DNA from 2 places in the Cobetia sp. MC34 genome. Region 1 is predicted to be linked to the other one. Evidence: predicted binding sites of a transcription regulator. Region 1 holds the regulator's gene; the other holds the start of a gene.
The links. The regulator LexA, encoded in region 1, represses DNA repair genes until DNA is damaged. The targets are predictions, from matches to a motif close to TACTGTNTANNTANACAGTA.
Positions count from the first base shown of each region.

Region 1 (7,310 bases):
CGTCACCGATCGCCTCAGCGAGTCCTTCAAGGACCTGATGGACTTCGGCTTCACGGCGCGCATGGAAGACTATCTCGATGAGGTGGCCAACGGCGGGCGCAACTGGCGCGAGCTGCTGGACACCTTCTACGCCGAGTTCAAGGCCGAGCTGGACCACGCCCAGTCCGAAGAGGGCATGCGTCCCAACCAGCCGGTGCCGACGGACATCGCCTGCCCGACCTGTGGGCGTGAGATGCAGATTCGTACCGCCTCGACCGGGGTCTTCCTGGGCTGTTCCGGCTACAACCTGCCGCCCAAGGAGCGCTGCAAGACTACCATCGATCTGCTGCCGGGCGATGAAGCCGTGGCGGCCGATGCCGGTGAAGATGCCGAGACGGATGCGCTGCGCGCCAAGCGTCGCTGCCCGATCTGCGCCACCGCGATGGACAGCTACCTGATCGATGAGCAGCGCAAGCTGCACGTCTGCGGCAATAGCCCGGACTGTGTCGGTCATGAGGTCGAGGAAGGTCAGTTCCGCATCAAGGGCTACGATGGCCCGGTGATCGAGTGCGACAAGTGCGGCTCCGACATGCAGCTCAAGACCGGGCGTTTCGGCAAGTACTTCGGCTGCACCAACGAGAATTGCAAGAATACCCGCAAGCTGCTCAAGTCCGGTGAGGTGGCGCCGCCGAAGATGGACCCGATTCCGATGCCGGAACTTGCCTGCGTCAAGGTCGAGGACCACTACGTGCTGCGCGATGGCGCCAGTGGCCTGTTCCTGGCGGCCAGTCAGTTCCCCAAGAATCGCGAGACGCGTCCGCCGCTGGTCAAGGAGCTCAAGGCGCACGCCGACGAGCTGCCGGAGAAGTATCACTTCATTCTCGAGGCCCCGGATCAGGACCCGGACGGACGTCCGGCGCAGATTCGCTTCTCGCGCAAGGTCAAGGCTCAGTACGTCATGACCGATGAGGAAGGCAAGGCGACCGGTTGGAAGGCGACCTACGACAACGGCCGCTGGGTCGTCGAGGACAAGCGCAAGGGAGCCAAGAGCTGATGAGCCAGCGTGCCCGTACCAATCAGCTGCTGTATCAGGCTGAGTTGCTGCTGGCCCAGTCAGCAGCCTCTGGCGACGATGAGCATGCCGTGGCGCGTCGCATGGCCGGTGAAGAGGGCGCGCTCGCCCTGCTGGAGCTGGCGCTGGCGTCATTGCTGGAAGAATGTGCCGTGACGGCGCGCTGGCCGCAGGGTAGCTGGCGCGAGCGCCTGGCGTCGCCGCCGACGCCCATCGCCGAGGTCGAGCAGCTGCGCAGCCTGCTGGAGCGCCCCGACAGCTGGTTGTCTGAGCTGGTCGCGGATGTGACCCGCCTGCATGAAGAGGGCGGCGTCGCTCGCCGCGAGGAATCGCGTTCGCGTGGTGATGGTCTGATCATCGCGGCAGCCTCGAGCGCCTCGCTGGCCGAGCGTCTCAGCGCCGCCATCACGGCATTCAAGGCGCTGCTGCCGCAGCTGCGCGAGTCGAGTGTCGAGTGGTAGGTCAAGGCGTTGATCTGGTGCTGCACGCTGGTGATGACTGGCGCATGGCAATCGGGTGACGTTTCGCCTTCACGGGTGCTAGACTGATCGCATTGTGGCAAGCCCTGCATTCTCCGGTACGACCATGGCTCTGGCTGTGGTCGTACTTTTTTCTGCGTCGCTGATGGCAACGCGGTGCCGGGCTTGCCAGCCGTCGCGCTGACGATTACAACGACGCCGGTATCTCGCGAGATGCCGTGCAGGAGGAATGACGTGTCCGATCCCGCCGTACTTGAAATTGTGCAAATGGAAGATGGTGAAGTGATTCTGCGCGCCGCGGAAAGCGAAGGTGAGCCGCTGCTCAGCATTCGCATTTCGGACGAGGCTGCTGATCTGCTGCGTGACAATCGTTTCGAGGTCGCGCGTGAGATGATCGACCACGCCATCACCCGGACTCGCCTCTGGGATGGCGAAGAAGACGAGGACGAGCAGTCAGAAGGCATCGTGCACTGATTCATCGCTCGTGCTTCGCGCACAAAAAAACCCGCCTCGAGGCGGGTTTTTTTTGTGCAATGCGTGCGGCTTTTCTGCTGCTCAGAACTCTGCGAGAAAAGCGCTGCTGGTCAAGGCCTCAGTGCAGGCCACCATCGCGGATGACGCCCACCCCGAGACCCTCTATCTCCAGGCTGTCCGTGCGCAGGTCGACCTTGATCGGCGAGAAATCCTCGTTCTCGGCTTCCAGCCACACGTAGTGCCCGTCACGGCGGAAGCGCTTGACGGTGACCTCATCCCCCAGACGTGCCACCACGATCTGCCCGTCACGCACGCTGGTGGTGCGGTGCACGGCCAGCAGGTCGCCTTCCAGAATCCCCACATCCTTCATCGACACGCCGCGCACACGCAGCAGGTAGTCGGCAGCCGGCGAGAAGTAGTCGCTCGGCAGCGGACAATGACGGTCGATATGCTCGCTGGCAAGAATCGGGCTGCCGGCGGCCACTTCCCCGATCACCGGCAGGCCATCGTTGGCGCTGTCGTCGACGTCAGCCAGCGACGGCACGCGAATGCCGCGTGAGGTGCCTGGCACCATCTCGATGGCGCCCTTGCGCTTGAGGGCGCGCAGATGCTCCTCGGCGGCATTCGGCGAGCGGAAGCCCAGCGCCTGGGCGATTTCGGCCCGCGTCGGCGGGTAGCCAGAGGACTTGATGGTCTTGATGATGAAGTCGAAGACATCCTGCTGGCGCGGAGTAAGCGGCTGGGTCATGGCATTGCCTTTGGCCTGGGCGGCATCTTGAGCTGACGGCACGGGGTGTGCATCCATACAACTGTCATTGTATCCAGTCATGGCGGTCATGCAAGGCATCGTGGCTTGCGTGGTGGCCTCAAAGGGCAGGTAGTCGCCGGCTTATCGCTGCCTGGCGACTTTTCGTGCCGATATCCGAGGCATTCTTTCTTGAAGGGAATGTCTGGAAGTGAATGCCTGGAGGTGAATGTCTGGAGATGAATGTCTGGAGATGAATGTCTGGAGATGAACCCGGCCTGGCTCTGGCGGGGTGGTCAGTCACCGAGCATGACGAGCCCTTGAATCGGGATGGTCAGCGCTGAGGGAATATCAGGCTTGGCTAAACCTCTGGCGTTTGAAACGCGAGAGAATTGTCAGTCATGGCATGGCGCGCTAGAATCAAAGCGTTTCAAACGAATGTTCGCCGATGGTAGTGCTCACGGGTGTCATGATCGAACGCGCCTTGCGGTGAACCTGCACCACCTCATGAGAGAGTCGCCGCGCGGGGCTTGCGCCGTGACCTACGACTCCAGTCCTTTTCTACCTGACAAGGGTTCCGCCCATGGCCCAGACCGATACCGTTACCCGCATCCTCGATACTGCCGAGGTGCTGTTCGCCGAGCGCGGCTTCGCCGAGACCTCACTGCGTAACATCACCAGCAAGGCCAAGGTCAATCTGGCGGCGGTGAACTACCACTTCGGCTCCAAGAAATCGCTGATCCAGGCGGTCTTCGCACGCTATCTCGACCCGTTCAGTGAGCGTTTCCACGCGGCACTCGACAGCGTCGAGCAGCAATGCGCCGGGCGCCAGGTGCCGCTGGAGGTCCTGCTGGAGGTGATGGCGCGTACCGTGCTGGAGGTGCCGGCCGAGCGCAATAGCCTGCGTACCTTCATGCGCCTGCTCGGGCTTGCCTATACCCAGGGTCAGGGCCACATGCGGCGCTATATCCGCGAGCATTACGGCACGGTCTTCAGCCGCTTCGCCGAGCTTCTGAAGCTGGCGACGCCTGATCTGCCGGACAACGAGCGCTTCTGGCGTCTGCACTTCATGCTCGGCAGCGTGATATTCACCTTCTCGGGCCTGGATGCGCTGCGCGATATCGAGGAGGCCGAGTACGGCCATCACACCACGGTGCGCGAGCTGATCCAGCACATGCGGCCGGTGGTGGTCGCGGCGATGGCAGCGCCGTTGCCGGCCACGCTCGGAGATGGTGAGGCGGTCACCCAGGCGGCCAGCTGATGGCCTGCTGGGTAGCGGTGGATCTCTCGCGCCAGAGCCTTGAGATACGCAATGACGCGCCGAGTGGCAGTCGTGATGCGCCGCCCCCCGCGGCTGACCCTGACGCGCTGGTGCATGCCTGCGCGATCTCCAGCGGCCTCAACGGTATCGGCGAGCTCGACGGCAGCGGTTGCACGCCAACCGGCTGGCATGTGATTCGTGCCGCCATCGGGGCGGGCAATCCGCGTGGCGCCGTCTATCGCGGCCGGCGCTTCACGGGCGAGGTGTTCACGCCCGAGCTTGCCTTAGAGCATCCTGAGCGTGACTGGATCCTGACGCGCATTCTGTGGCTCAGCGGCCGCGAGCCCGGCGTCAATCGTGGTCGCAATGCCCGCGGCGAGCGGGTCGATAGCCTGCGCCGCTACATCTATTTTCATGGCACGCCCAGCACGGAGCCCATGGGGGTAGCGGCGTCCCACGGCTGCATTCGCTTGCGTGATGACGACCTGCTGCGACTCTTTGCCGAGGCTGTGCCCGGCACCCCGGTGCTGCTGCATGCCTGAAGGCGTTGGTGCCCGAGTCTGATACCCTCCATGAGCTGTCACCGGAACCTGGGTGACAGCCCCTTGCCGGGGCGCAGCTGGCCGCGACTGTTCGATAGGGGTTCAGTCGGCTAGAATTGCGCCTTTCCTCGCGCTGGCAGCCTGATTCATCACGTTTCTTCCAGGCTGCCGAGCCCCGTAAAAGACATGAAGTCCTGGCGGTCGTGATTCCTCTCTTCACGGGACATCACTGCCGCAGGCCATGGACAGGAAGGATGACATGACACAGCCACTGGGCTCCGTAATGGTCGATGTTGCGGGGCTGACCCTCGCCCGCGACGAACGTGAACTGCTGGCACGCCCTGCCGTCGGGGGCGTCATCCTGTTTGCGCGCAATTGCGCCTCTCCCGAGCAGGTACAGGAGCTGAGCCGCGAGATTCGCAGCGTCAATCCGCACCTGCTGATCGCCATCGATCAGGAGGGCGGGCGCGTCCAGCGTCTGCGCGAGGGCGTGACACGCCTGCCATCGATGCGCAGCCTGGCACAGTGCTGTCTCGGCCGTGACTGTGATGGCTGCGGCGAAGACGCCCAGGCCGCAGGCCTGGGTCTGGCACGCGATGCCGGCTGGCTGCTGGGCATGGAGATGGCAGCCATCGGCTGTGATATCACCTTTGCGCCGGTACTGGATATCGATGTGGCGGGCTCGACCATCATTGGCGATCGCAGCTTCGGCGCCACGCCGGAAGACGTCATCGCGGTGGGCGGCGCCTTCATCGACGGGCTGCAGGAGGCGGGCATGTCGGCCGTCGGCAAGCATTACCCGGGGCATGGTGGCATCTCGGCAGATACCCATCTGGAGCGCGTGGTCGATCCGCGGCCGTTCCGCGAGCTGCGCGAGCATGACCTCAAGCCCTTCGCGGCTCTCGCCGAGCGTCTGGGCGGCGTGATGCCGGCGCATGTGATCTATCCGGATTTCGATGCACGTCCCGCGGGCTTCTCGCCCAGCTGGTTGGGCCTGCTGCGCGAAGAGTTCGGCTTCAAGGGCGCCATCTTCTCCGATGATCTCGGCATGGCGGCGGCCGTCGCGGAAGGTGGCCCGGCAGAGCGTGCGCGCCTGGCGCTGGACGCCGGCTGCGACATGGCGCTGGTCTGCAATGACCCGGCCGCCGCGCGCGAAGTGCTCGACAGCCTCGATGACGATGAGCAGCGCCACCGTGGCAAGCGCCAGGCGCGGCTGCGCTATGCGCGAGCTCGCCCGACGCTTGATGGCCTGGTGGGGCTGGCACGCTGGCGGCGCACCCACGCGCGGCTCGAATCGATGGCGGCCAGTCAGGCATCACAGCAGGCTGCCATGCCCTCGGGCACGCTAGGCGCCGCTGACGCGTCTGACGCACGGTCGGCCTCTGAGTCCGGTAGCGCGCAATAATCAGGCACGCGGTGCCTTTTTCGAGTCGAAGACTGGCAAGGAATTCCCATGGCTGAGCAATCCGCCACCGAGGCTGCTGCCGACAAGCTGGCAGCGCCTGCCGAAGAGATGATCAATCAATGGGTCGAGCCGCTGCGCCAATGGGTCGAGCAGACCTTTGGTCTGCCGCTGTGGGGCATCAATCTCGCTCTGTTGCTGTTGGCGGTGCTGTTGCTGCACCTCATCGAGCGAGTGGTGCTCACCCGCCTGGCGGCGCATGCCGAGAAGAGCCGCAACCTGTGGGATGACGCCCTGGTGCATGGTCTGCGTCATCCCTTGTCATTCTGGCTCTACAGCATGGGGGTGTTGCTGGCGCTCGGCATCATCGCCGGCCAGTTCAGCCTCGGCGGGGCCGAGAAGTACCTGGGCACGGCGCGCCAGATCGTGACCCTGCTGGCGCTGGCCTGGGCGTTGATCCGCATGGTCAAGCGCTTCGAGGCGCTGCGCACCATGCCGCCGCCCGGCACCAACGTCAACGCGATGGATGCCACCACGGCCTCGGCGATCAGCAAGCTGCTGCGGGCGGTCGTGGTCGTGCTGGTGGGGCTGGCCATCCTGCAGAACCTCGGCGTCTCGCTGTCCGGGGTGCTGGCCTTCGGGGGTGTCGGCGGTATCGCGGTCGGCTTTGCGGCGCGGGATCTGCTGGCCAACTTCTTCGGTGCCCTGATGATCCATCTCGACCGGCCCTTCAAGGTCGGCGACTGGATCCGCTCACCGGACCGCGAGATCGAGGGCACCGTCGAGGATATCGGTTGGCGCCTGACGCGCATCCGCACCTTCGACATGCGGCCCCTCTACGTGCCGAACGCCATCTTCACCAGCATCTCGGTGGAGAATCCGTCGCGCATGTACAATCGCCGCATCTTCGAGACCGTGGGGCTGCGCTATGAGGATGCCGCCCAGGTCGGCCCCATCGTTGCCGCGGTACGCGAGATGCTGGAAGGCCATGACGAGATCGACCAGACGCGCACCCAGATCGTCAACTTCACCACCTACGGTGAGCATTCGCTGAACTTCTTCGTCTATGTCTTCACGCGCACCACCGACTGGGTGAAGTACCACGCGATCAAGCAGGATGTCCTGCTCAAGGTGCACGACATCATCCGTGAGCATGATGCCCAGGTGGCGCTGCCGGGGCAGCGTCTGCACTTTGCCGATGTACTGTCCTTCGAAGGACGCCACCATGAACACGACGCCGAGGCTGAGAATGCCGCGGCGTCATCAGACACGCAGACGCGCGGGTCCCGCCGCCGTTCTGATTCAACCGCCGCTGCTACATCCTCCTCTGCGCCCGTCCGGCGTGGAGATGAGGCC
Region 1 is NZ_JADPPY010000001.1:75,655-82,964, reverse strand. It holds gene topA (type I DNA topoisomerase) at 1-1,033, shown strand, start outside; gene IZU87_RS00355 (DUF6586 family protein) at 1,033-1,512, shown strand; gene IZU87_RS00350 (hypothetical protein) at 1,765-2,004, shown strand; gene lexA (transcriptional repressor LexA) at 2,123-2,752, opposite strand; gene IZU87_RS00340 (TetR/AcrR family transcriptional regulator) at 3,333-4,010, shown strand; gene IZU87_RS00335 (L,D-transpeptidase) at 4,010-4,552, shown strand; gene nagZ (beta-N-acetylhexosaminidase) at 4,812-5,957, shown strand; gene IZU87_RS00325 (mechanosensitive ion channel family protein) at 6,006-7,310, shown strand, end outside.

Region 2 (7,310 bases), on a different contig from region 1:
CGAAGCCTGATGTGACGAACGATGCGAAGCGCGGTGTGAAGCAGGGTGCGAAGAATGACGGGAAGCGTCACGGCGCAGGCGGCGACGGATATCCGCCTCCAGCGCGCGACGCGACAGCCGCGTGGCAATCACCAGCCCCACCAGACACGCCGCCGTCAGCCCCCAGGCCGACCACACATACAGCGCATGGCCGCCCATGGCGAAGAACTCGCTGACACTCGAGAAAGCGATGCCCGGCAGGTTCATGGCTTGTCCCCTTCTACCGCGACCACCGCAGCATCGGGGCGCGCACGCGAAGACGGACTCAGCAGATCACGCACCCACTGCTTGCGACTCTCGCGCCTCAGCACCTCGACCCGCGTGCGCATCAGCACCAGCGCGCCGAACAGGGCGTAGAAGCCGATCACCATCATCAGCAAGGGGATCCACATGCTGGCCGGCATCGGCGGCGCTTCGCTGAGCGTGAAGGTGGCCGGTTGATGCAGTGTGCTCCACCAGTCCACCGAATACTTGATGATCGGGATGTTGACCATGCCGACCAGCGCCAGGATCGAGGCCGCACGCGAACCGCTGTCACGGCTGGCGAAGGAGCCACGCAGCACGATCACGCCCAGATACAGGAACAGCTGGATCAGCATCGAGGTCAGCCGGGCATCCCAGATCCACCAGGTGCCCCAGGTGGGAATGCCCCACACCGAGCCGGAAAACAGTGCCAGCGCCGTCATCAGGGCTCCGACAGGCGCGGCGGCCGTGGCGACCATGTCCGCCAGCTTGATCTTCCACACCAGGAAGAGCAGCGCGCACACCGCCAGCAGCATGAAGCACGACTGGGCGAGAATCGCCGCCGGCACATGCACATAGATGATGCGGAAGCTGTTGCCCTGCTGGTAGTCGGCGGGCGCGAAGGCCAGCCCCCAGACACTGCCGGCCACCAGCGCGATGATGGCCAGGGCCCAGAGCCACGGCAGCCAGCGCTGGCTGGCCGCGAAGAAGGTCGCCGGTGCGCCCATGCGATGCAACCACGGCCATAGCCCGCCCTTGCGGGGGCGAACCTTGCGGGCAGGCGCTTGAGGAGAGTCGGAGTCGGCGGTCACACGGGCCTCTTGTCAGGGGCAATGAAGAGCCTTGCGAAAGCCCGAGAATGCTCGGGCAGCGTCATGCAGTTCTTGATCGGGCTAGCCATTGATGCTCAGCCTGAGTCCGGCGGCGATGGCAAGCGGCGCCAGCAGCAAGGCCAGCGCCAGCATCGCGCCCAGAATGGCCAGATGGGCCAGGCTGGGCATGCCATTGACGGCGCTCTGTACGGCGCCGGCACCGAAGATCAGCACCGGAATGTACAGCGGCAGGATGATCAGCGAGAGCAGCACCCCGCCACGCCGCAGCCCCACCGTGAGCGCCGCACCGATCGCGCCGATCAATGACAGACTCATGCTGCCCAGCGCCAGCGAGGCGATCAACACACCAAAGGCGCCGCTCGGCAGCCCCAGCATCACGCCCAGCAAGGGCGCCATCAGCGCCAGCGGCAGGCCGGTCAGCAGCCAGTGGCCCGCTACCTTGGCCAGCACCAGCAACGGCAATGGCTGCGGCGTCAGCAGCAGTTGCTCGAGACTGCCGTCCTCCAGATCCTGCCGGAACAGACCATCCAGTGACAGCAGCGTCGCCAGCAATGCCGCCACCCACAGCAGGCCCGGCGCCAGCGTCGCCAGCAGCGCCTTGTCCGGGGAGATGCCCAGCGGAAACAGCGTGATCACCAGGGCGAAGAACACCAGAGGATTGATCAGCTCACTGCGTCGGCGCAGCGCCTGACGCAGGTCGCGCGCGAGGGTCGCCTTGAAAGCCCCGGCCAGCGAACTGGTGGGCGGGGCCTCGGGCAATGCCGTCAGCAGCTCATGGTTCATGCCGAGGCGCCTTGTATCGAGGCTGTGTCTTTCCCGCCCACGCCCTGCTCTGAACCCTGTTCGGCCTTCTCCCCTTCCTTCGCGCCCAGGCACAGGCGGCGCAAGCGCGAGGCCTGTGAGAAGCGATGATGAGTCGTCATCACCACGCTGCCCCCACGCTGGGCGTGAGCCAGCAGCAGTGCCTCCAGCGCCTGAACGCCGTCGCGATCGATGGCGGTGAAGGGCTCATCGAGCACCCACAGCCGGCGTGGCGTCAGATGCAGCCGCGCCAGCGCGATACGCCGCTGCTGACCGGCGGACAGCTGCTGGGCAGGCACATCCTCGAAACCGGCCAGCCCCACGGCGTCCAGCGCTGCCCAGGCGAGCTCGCGGCGGGCCTCTGCCTTCGCCTGCGGTTGACCGCCCAGCGCCTGATACCAGGCAAGGTTTTCCAAGGCGGTCAGGGTGCCCTTGATGCCGGGCTGGTGACCCAGATAGAGCAGTGAGCCCAGAAAGTCGTCACGCACCCGCGAGGTGGGCTGGCCGCGCCACAGCACCTCGCCCTCGTAGTCATGGAACTGACCGGACAGAATCTTGAGCAGGGTCGTCTTGCCACTGCCATTGGGGCCCTCGACCTGCAGGATCTCTCCCGCATGCAGCGAAAGATCCAGCCCCTCGAACAGCCAGCGCTCATCACGCTCACAGCCGAGCGCCACGACCGCCAACAGAGGCGGCGCGCTACAGACTTCATCGCTGGCAGGCAGGCTGGGCATCCCGGATTCTCGCGGCTGAGCCGTCGCGGAGTGCGACATCAAAAGCAGACCCAAAGGGTCACTGCGAGCCATTCTACGAGCTGAGGTCGACACTGACCACCGAGCAGCCGATCGCCTGGCCTCGCAGCCCCGCCATGACGGGCAGTCAAGCACTCGAGAAATATATCAGCGACATGTGGTGCACATTCATACGACACACTTTCGCTGGATTGGCGCTGGTCGATCCGCTCACCTCTTGCCACTTCGCGAGAGCTTGCTATGATGCAGACACTGTATACAAAAACAGTATCCATACAGTACCTTCATCACACGCCTGCCGAGTGCAGGCACAGACTGATCGGGTCGGCTCAACGCGTTGTCAGCATGTTCGCGGAGCCTAGCAGGCGACAGATGAACTCAGCCTGACGACCCTCCACGCTGCACCGCAGGCCGACGCACCATCCGCGCCGACCGCACGGCATCAGGGGATAGCTCATGTCACGTCTTCACGCTCCGCACTACCTTCAGCGTCTTCACAACCTGCCGCTCAATGACCAGGCCTGGCAGGAAATCACCGCCAGCGACATGATGGATATCCCGCTGCTCGGCAACATCACGGCCGGCATGCCCATCGAAGCCATCGCCGACTGCGGTACTGTTGCCGTGCCGACGCGCATGGTGCGCCGCAATACCTACGCCCTGCGCGTGCGCGGCCATTCGATGATCAACTGCAATATCCATGATGGCGACATCATCATCATCGAACGCAGCGAAAGCGCCGAGAACGGCGAGACCGCCGTGGTGATGATCAACCAGCAGGAAGTGACGCTGAAGAAGCTGTATATCGAGAAGACCGGCGTGCGCCTGCAACCGGCCAACGACAGCATGGCCCCCATCTATCTCAAGAATGCCGATATCGAAGTGCTGGGCATGGTGATGGGCGTGGTGCGCGGCAATGCCGTCACTCACTGAGGGCGACGCTTTGGTAAGATGGTGCCATGACCTATCTGATACCGGCACTGGCGCCCGAGGCGCATCATGAACACAGCATCGAGATCGAGAAGAGCCGCTTCATCGCCTGGCTGGCCCATGCCCCGACGCCAGAAGGCATGACGCGGCTGCTGGCTCAGGCGCATCTCGCCCACCCCAACGCACGCCATCACTGCACGGCGTTCATCGCCGGGGCACCCAATGAGCAGAATGCCATCGGCTTCTCCGATGATGGCGAGCCGGGCGGCACTGCTGGCAGGCCGATGTATCAGGTGCTCGAAGGCAGTGGCGTCGGCCAGGTGGCCTGCGTGGTGATCCGCTACTTCGGCGGCATCAAGCTGGGCACCGGCGGCCTGGCGCGCGCATACAGCCGCGCGGTGCTCGAGGCGCTCGAGCACCTGCCCACCACGACCTTCACGCCGCGCACGCCCAGGCGCCTGAAGGTCGGCTTCGCCCATGAAGCCGATGTTCGCCACTGGTTGAGCGGCTACGATGTGCCGGTGGATGCAAGCGACTATGGTGCCGATGGCGTGGTGTTGACGGCGGGCTGGCCGCAAGGCGGCGCCCAGCCGCCGCTGGAAGAACTGCATGCGCGCCTCAAGGGAGCGCTGGAAGTGCTCGACTCCCGCGACTGATCTGCATCAGCGACTGACCGGCGCCAGCGATTCTCTTTGGCTGTGCACAAACACGAACGCCATCGCCGCCCCTTGTCCGGGCGGCGATGGCGTTCGTGTTTTCACTTTTCTCAGCTGAACTGCAGGGCTTCCACCTGATTGGCGATGGCAGCCTTGGCCTCGGCCAGCGAGGCGGCCCTGGGCTCATCGCCCATGCTGAGGCCTTCGGCATACACGAAGTGCTGATCCGTGATGCCCATCAGCCCGAGCATGGATTTCAGATGTGGTGTCTGGGAATCCATTTCAGTGCCCGCGTACATGCCGCCACGCGCCGCCAGTACCAGCGCCTGCTTGCCTTCCAGCAGGCCCACCGGCCCTTTCTCGGTATAGCGGAAGGTCTCGCCGGCGCGCAGCACCCGGTCGAACCACGCCTTCATCTGCGTCGGCAGGCCCAGATTGTAGAGCGGTGCCGCAACGACCAGCAGGTCTGCCGCTCTCAGCTCGGCCAGAAAACCATCGGAAAGTGCGGCGAGCTTGCGTTGCTCGGCGCTACGCTCATCCGCCGGCGTCATCCAGGCCTGCATTTCCGCGCCATCGAGATGCGGCAGGTCACGCTCGACCAGATCATGATGCGTCAGCTGAAATGGCTGCCCGGAGGCCTCGAGCGCACTGACGAAGGATGCGGCCAGCGCACGTGAATTGCCCTTGTCGGCGAACAGGGAAGCAGACACCAGCAGGACATTGAGCGAAGCTTTTGACATGTGGAGGGTCTCCATGAAAGTGAGGCGCGATCCTGTCGACGGTGTTCGACCCGATCCGCATGCACAGCATGATAAATGAACCATTCCACACGAAAAGCGACTTAAATCGCCCATATCATTCGAAAAAAGCGAACAATTAGTCAGTCATCACCCTTATTCGACTGCCGACTGATAACGGAACGCCTCGCCACAGCCCTTCAATTTCTGCCCTGCAATCGTCAAGGTCGCCGTCAGTGGATAGGGCGCGCCCTGCATGGAATCGAAGCAGGCGCCCGGCGCGACCACCAGCTGCAATGGCTCGCCCTGCTTGCCGTCAGCCGGGAGTTGCGCCTTGAGCACACGGCTATCGTTTGCCTCATGGGCGACCCGATAAGGCAGCTTCACCACCTGGACACCTGACGAGCGAGCACCAGCCTCCGTTTCTGCAGAGCGCTCGGATGCCTGCGCCTCGTGCGGCGACTCGAGCAAGCCCTGCATGGCCGTCAACGTCAGCAGGTTGTGCTCGCTGTCGAGACTGACCTGCCAGCCGGGCTCATTGCCCTGCGCCACCAACAGCGGCTTCTGCGTCGTCGGATGAATCACGCGCCGATCATCCTGCACACATTCCAGATTGCCGCGGGCATTCTGCAGCATCGCCTCGGAACCCTTGAACCACACCTCCAGCCCCTCTTCACCGGGCAACGCCTGCACATCACCAGACGCCTGCTCGGCCGGCGATGCACCGGCATTGGCCTGATAGCGCTCGCCGGAGGCACTGACGACCCGCTCCAGGGTATAGGCATGCCGCCGCGACCACAGTCGCAACCAGTCATGCGATGCCTCGGCGTCGCCTTCGCTGAAGGCCATCAGCAGATCCTGCGCCGGAGTACAGCGCCACACCTGATACTCACTCGCCCGGGGCGGTGGCAGAAAGCTGGAGGGCAAGGTCACCGCAGCGGCCTTGCCCAGCGATTCCGCACTGGGCGGCGCAGGTTTCTTCGCCACCTCATGCACCACGGGGCCCGGGTCCTGCGCGGGAGCCGGCACCTTGAGCGGCGGCTGGCCAGCATCCGTCCCTGACGCGGCATCCTGACTCCACGGCAGGGAGGTACATCCGGCCAGCAGCATGGGCACCGCCAGAGGCGACAGGCGCAAGCCCGCTCGACCGACAGCGATCATCCCTGGCGTGAGGCTCGCGGCCCACCTATGGGGCAACACACGGGAAATGGCAAAAAGACGACAGCAGTGACGTGACATGATGAACCCTCCCTGGGCATGTCGGACGACAAGATGCAGCGCAGCACTCTCGCGACGAGACACTGCGGCATGGCTGGACTTCAAGGCGGAGACGGCGGCCTTCCTGGCGCACCCTGCCAAAGTCTATCAAGCGCAGTGAGGCTTGTGGGGATGGGAATGCACTGAGGGTACAAGGCGCGTGCCCTGCCGGCCTTGCATGACACCCTCCTGGCACCTGACTCCGGCGCCCTTCGTGTTCCGCCGCCCCGAGTGATACGCGAATCGCCATGAATATGAGACAGTGTCATGAGCACCCTCGGGCAACCGCGCGCCACGATGGTGGCCTGGCGGGGAGAAAATCCCGCTGCCACTCCCCCCACTGATCCAGTCACGCGGGAGTGATTGACCCGCTCGCGGCTTGCACCAGGAGTTTCAACTTATCGTTCTCGACTTAACGTTCTCGGCTTGCCTGTCTCGACTGGCCTGTCTCAACTTGCCGTTCACAACGCACCTTTCTCACTCAACCTCTCAACATGAGCACCATTCATCATGCTTGAATTGCGCCATCTGCGTACCCTGCTGGCCCTGCGTGATGCTGGCTCGCTGGTCGAAGCCGCGGAGCGTGTCCACCTTACCCAGTCCGCCCTGTCCCATCAGCTGAAGGACCTCGAGGAGCGCCTGGGCGCGCCGCTGTTCATCCGCAAGACGCGCCCCGTGGAGTTCACCCGCGCCGGACAGCGCCTGTTGTCGCTGGCAGAGCAGGTACTGCCGCAGTTCCGCATGGCTGAGCGCGACATTGCTCGCATGGCGGGTAGCGAGCAGGGCCGGCTGCACATGGCCATCGAGTGCCATAGCTGTTTTCAGTGGCTGATGCCGACGGTGGATCGCTTCCGCGATCACTGGCCGGAGATTGAAGTCGATATCCCCTCGGGCCACAGCTTCGCTCCCCTGCAGGCATTGGGCCGCGAGCAGCTGGACCTGGTCATCACCGCCAACCCGGTGGAGATGACCGGCATCCAGTACATTCCGCTGTTCCGCTATGAGGTCATGCTGGCCGTGGCACGCCAGCATGCACTGGCCATCAAGGGCCATGTGGAGCCG
Region 2 is NZ_JADPPY010000004.1:152,701-160,010, reverse strand. It holds gene ccmD (heme exporter protein CcmD) at 1-246, opposite strand, end outside; gene IZU87_RS03890 (heme ABC transporter permease) at 243-1,010, opposite strand; gene ccmB (heme exporter protein CcmB) at 1,176-1,898, opposite strand; gene ccmA (cytochrome c biogenesis heme-transporting ATPase CcmA) at 1,895-2,650, opposite strand; gene IZU87_RS03875 (LexA family protein) at 3,125-3,601, shown strand; gene IZU87_RS03870 (IMPACT family protein) at 3,628-4,254, shown strand; gene IZU87_RS03865 (FMN-dependent NADH-azoreductase) at 4,365-4,994, opposite strand; gene IZU87_RS03860 (MliC family protein) at 5,148-6,128, opposite strand; gene IZU87_RS03855 (LysR family transcriptional regulator) at 6,759-7,310, shown strand, end outside.
Region 2: the regulator LexA is predicted to act here: its motif matches at 2,919-2,938, upstream of IZU87_RS03875 (LexA family protein).